Regions from separate parts of the Agrobacterium salinitolerans genome, predicted to be linked through region 1. Evidence: riboswitches for the same ligand, from Rfam matches in the RefSeq annotation. Region 1 holds a riboswitch; the other holds the start of a gene.
The links. Region 1 has a riboswitch for cobalamin ahead of bluB (5,6-dimethylbenzimidazole synthase). Riboswitches for the same ligand answer to the same signal wherever they lie in the genome.
Positions count from the first base shown of each region.

Region 2: linked by a shared signal. The riboswitch ahead of O9X91_RS16945 (acyl-CoA thioesterase) and the one ahead of bluB (5,6-dimethylbenzimidazole synthase) in region 1 are both predicted to bind cobalamin.

Region 1 covers NZ_JAPZLN010000003.1:79,574-81,773, forward strand. Annotated here, with positions in the region: gene O9X91_RS12360 (TolB family protein) at 1-825, shown strand, start outside; cobalamin riboswitch at 896-1,078, shown strand; gene bluB (5,6-dimethylbenzimidazole synthase) at 1,175-1,891, shown strand; gene O9X91_RS12370 (DUF2865 domain-containing protein) at 2,089-2,200, opposite strand, start outside.
Region 2 covers NZ_JAPZLN010000004.1:374,455-376,654, reverse strand. Annotated here, with positions in the region: gene O9X91_RS16950 (DUF1852 domain-containing protein) at 1-499, opposite strand, end outside; cobalamin riboswitch at 780-970, shown strand; gene O9X91_RS16945 (acyl-CoA thioesterase) at 1,070-1,906, shown strand; gene O9X91_RS16940 (LysR family transcriptional regulator) at 1,909-2,200, shown strand, end outside.

The sequences.
Region 1 (2,200 bases):
AGCTCCATCGAAATCTTCAACATCCGCACCCGCCAGATGCGGGTGGTGTGGCAGACGCCTGATCTCTTCGAAGCGCCGAACTGGTCGCCGGATGGACACTATCTCCTGCTGAACAGCGAAGGACTGCTGTATCGCCTGTCTCTTGCCGGTGATGTGTCGCCGGAAAAGGTCGATACCGGCTTTGCCACACTCTGCAACAACGACCACGGCATTTCGCCCGACGGTTCGCTCTACGCCATTTCCGACAAGGTGGAATTCGGCAAGAGCGCCATCTATCTGCTGCCTTCGGCGGGCGGCGCGCCGCGGCTGATGACGAAGAACCTGCCTTCCTACTGGCACGGCTGGTCGCCGGATGGGAAAGGTTTTGCCTATTGCGGCATTCGCGATCAGGTTTTCGATATCTATTCCATGGACATAGACAGCGGTGTCGAAACACGTCTCACCCATGGTGAGGGCCGCAATGACGGGCCGGATTATTCGCCCGACGGCGAATGGATTTATTTCAATTCCAGCCGTACCGGGCGCATGCAGATCTGGCGGGTGCGTGTGGACGGCTCCGCCGTCGAGCGCATCACCGACAGCGCTTATGGCGACTGGTTCCCGCATCCGTCTCCGAAGGGCGACAAGGTGGTGTTCGTTTCTTATGACGCCGATGTCTTCGACCATCCGCGCGATCTGGATGTGCGGGTGCGGCTGATGGATATGGATGGCGGCAATGTCGAAACGCTGTTCGACCTGTTCGGCGGGCAGGGCACGATGAACTCGCCCAATTGGTCACCTGATGGCGATGAGTTTGCGTATGTCAGGTATTTCCCGGTGGCATGATGACGGTAAGGTGCAGCAGGCCACATTGCCGCACCACCCGCAGGATACTTGCATTCGCAAGCTTTTTTGCCCATAGCTTCTCCCGTCAGGTGCCCGCCCTTGCGGCGGGAGAATCGGGAATCCGGTGAAAGACCGGAACGTGCCCAACGCTGTGAGGCGGATGCTCTTTTTCTCATGCCACTGAAGTTATTCGGGAAGGCGAAAGGGGCGGATGAAGCCTAGTCAGAAGACCGGCCTGACAGGATAGACCGAACCGCGCGGACGGCGGCAGGTTGCTGAAAAAGCGCGTCGTCGCGGCGGAACCGGTATGGTTTCTGCATCGGCGCGCCCGCATTGTTGGGGATAAACGATGCCGACCGAACCGCCTGGCACCACATCGTCCGAGGTCAATCCATTCGATCACGCGCTTTCGCCCGCCCGCCCGTTTTCCCGGGAGGAGCGCGAGGCGATCTACCGCGCCATCGAGACGCGCCGTGATGTGCGCGACCAGTTCCTGCCGGACCCGCTGCCGGATGATCTCGTCGAGCGCCTTTTGAAGGCGGCGCATTCCGCACCTTCGGTCGGTTTCATGCAGCCATGGAATTTCACCCTCGTCACCGATGGCGCCGTGCGCCAGGCGGCCTTTGTGGCCTTCAGCCGCGCCAATGAGGAGGCGGCGGCGATGTTTACGGGCGAAAAGCAGGCGCTTTATCGCAGCCTGAAGCTTGAGGGCATCCGCAAGGCCCCGCTCAGCATCTGCGTCACCTGCGATCCGACACGCGGCGGCAAGGTGGTGCTGGGCCGCACCCACAATCCGCGCACGGACGTTTATTCCACCGTCTGCGCCATCCAGAACCTCTGGCTTGCCGCCCGTGTCGAAGGCATCGGTGTCGGCTGGGTCAGCATTTTCCATGACAGCGATATTCGCGCCATTCTCGATATACCCGAGCATATCGAAATCGTCGCATGGCTGTGTCTCGGCCGGGTCGACACGCTCTATACCGAGCCGGAACTGGCGGTGAAGGGTTGGCGGCAGCGCGTGCCGCTGGAGGAGCTGGTGTTTCGCAATCGCTGGGGTGGGCGGTAAGGGATGAGATGCGCATAGCGTCGCCTATCGTTTCTTCTCCCCGGATGGGGAGAAGGTGGCCCGAAGGGTCGGATGAGGGGGCCAGCTCTCCGAATATCGCCGACGTCGCCCCCTCATCCCGCTGCCGCGGACTTCTCCCCGGCGGGGAGAAGAAACAAGGGTCGCGCGCTCGCCCCATTACGCGCGCGCAAGAGATTTCACTGCTGCGGCTGAATGCCCTTCAGCGCCGGGTTCTTCAGATCGATCCGGCCTGTCTGGTCCGGCAGGAATTTGGGGCCGATGACGCGCACCCTGGTGTCGTTCGGATCG
Region 2 (2,200 bases), on a different contig from region 1:
AGTGTTCTTTGTAGGCATCTGAATTCAGGAAACACTTGAACAGGTTTCCATGCAGATCGCCAAAATTCTCCGGCGTGCCAAATGCCGGGCGATCCTTATTGTAAGCCGGCAGCACGACGCTGAAGTCATAATCCCGAACATACGAGGAGAAATTATTCCCGACGATGCCTTCGATGCGTTCGCCTGTCTTATGATCGACGATATTCGTTTTCAGGATTTCGATCAGGGGGAAAGCATCAGTATTGCCTTCAGCATCAATCCTCATCTCGACGGAAACGATCTCGAGCTGGACAGAATAACGATCGTTTTTCGGATTGTCCCAATGCGCCAAGGCGTTGAAGCGATTGTCGATCATCCTCAGCGCGTTGCGCAAATTCTCCCGGCGGCTCTCCCCTCTGGCCAGATTGGCGAAGTTAGTCGTGAGCCGCGTATTTTCCGAGGGTTGATAATCCTCGTCAAAAGGAATGCTCTTGAGAGAGAACGTAAATTCACCGCTCATGGCAATATTGTTCTCATGGACCGAGAAAAACCCTGAATCTGTTTCTTTTTCTTTCAGTGCTCTCATTTTTTCTCTCGTGTTTCTCAATCAACAATCTTTAGCTTGTCTATGGCCTGGAGCGCGCCCCTCTTATGCCTGAGCCGTTGATGGAGAAAAATTGATTTCATTTCATTGAAGCATGAGCCGTCCTCATGGTTTTGGGTAAGCGACATGGCTTGCGGGACAAGTGGGTCTGGCCCGCCGACCGGAAACGAGGCCTTGACCCCACGAGCGGCATGGGACATTGGTTTACCGTCGTGGTTCTGTGGACGACAGTCCGGAGCTAAGAGGGAATTCGGTCAGATGCCGGAGCTGCCCCCGCAACTGTAAGCGGCTAGCGAACGTCCATTTTTGTCACTGGGTTTATCCCGGGAAGACGGGCGGGAGCGGTCATCCGCGAGCCAGGAGACCTGCCACGACAGATAACGTCCACGGGCGGGGTGTCCCGGAGTGCCGCTTTCGCGATCGGCATCTCCGCGCCGTCGTCTCTGCGTCATTGCCCAGCCCTGCCACAACCTGATGGCAGCGCCGATGATCAGCACCGACACGACAGACAAGCCCATGCAGCACCTGTCGACAACACAACTCGTCGATATCGTCTTCCCTGGTGACACAAACCATCACGGAACTCTGTTCGGAGGGACCGGCCTCGCCCTTATGGATCGAGTCGCTTTCATCGCGGCGACCCGCTTCGGGCGCGCACCCTTCGTGACCGCGTCCTGCGAACGTATCGATTTCAAACAGCCCGCACGCATCGGGCACATCGTCGAATTCACGGCAAGACCCGTCAAGGCTGGCCGCCGTTCCCTGACTGTTGAGGTCGAGATGGTGGCAGAGACGATTGTCGGCCGTCAACGGCATACCTGTACGCGCGGCGTCTTCCATATGGTTGCCGTTCCAGAGGGCGAGAACGCGGCGCATTACGCCTTACCCAAACTGCTTCCCGAGGACGCGCCGGGCGAAAGCGATATGCTTGCCATGGTCGAAATCGTCTTTCCGGATCAGGCTAACAGCGTCGGCCGGATGTTCGGGGGCGAGGCAATCGCCTACATGACAAAAGCTGCGTTCGTGACGGCATCGCGCTACTCCGGCAAGCTAGTGGTGCTGGCATCATCCGAGCGTATCGACTTCGCAAGGCCAATCGAGATCGGCGAAATCGTCGAGGCGGAGGCACGTGTCGCGAGCGTTGGCCGCAGTTCCATGTCCGTCGAGACAAAACTCTGGTCGGAAAACCTTCTGACGGGCGAGCGGCATATCACGGCTACCGGACATTTCACCATGGTCGCGGTCGACGAAGATCACCGGCCGGTTCCTGTTCGAGAAAGCGAACAGATAGAAGTCTTTCCCCTCGACCAAGGAGGCGCATAACGATGCTGGACAGGCAACATCTGTCGATCCTGCGCGAAGTCGATCGCATGGGCAGTCTGACGGCGGCGGCAGAACGGCTGAATGTGACCCAGTCCGCGCTGAGCCACACGATCCGCAAGCTCGAAGAACGCTATGGGGTCTCCATGTGGGAAAAGGACGGCCGCAATCTTCGTCTCACCGAGGCCGGCCGCTACATCGTCGCGCTGGCGCAGCGCGTCCTGCCACAGATCGAAAGGGCTGAGGATGTCTTGTCCGACTACCGCTACGGACAGCGAGGCTCGCTCAAGATCGGGA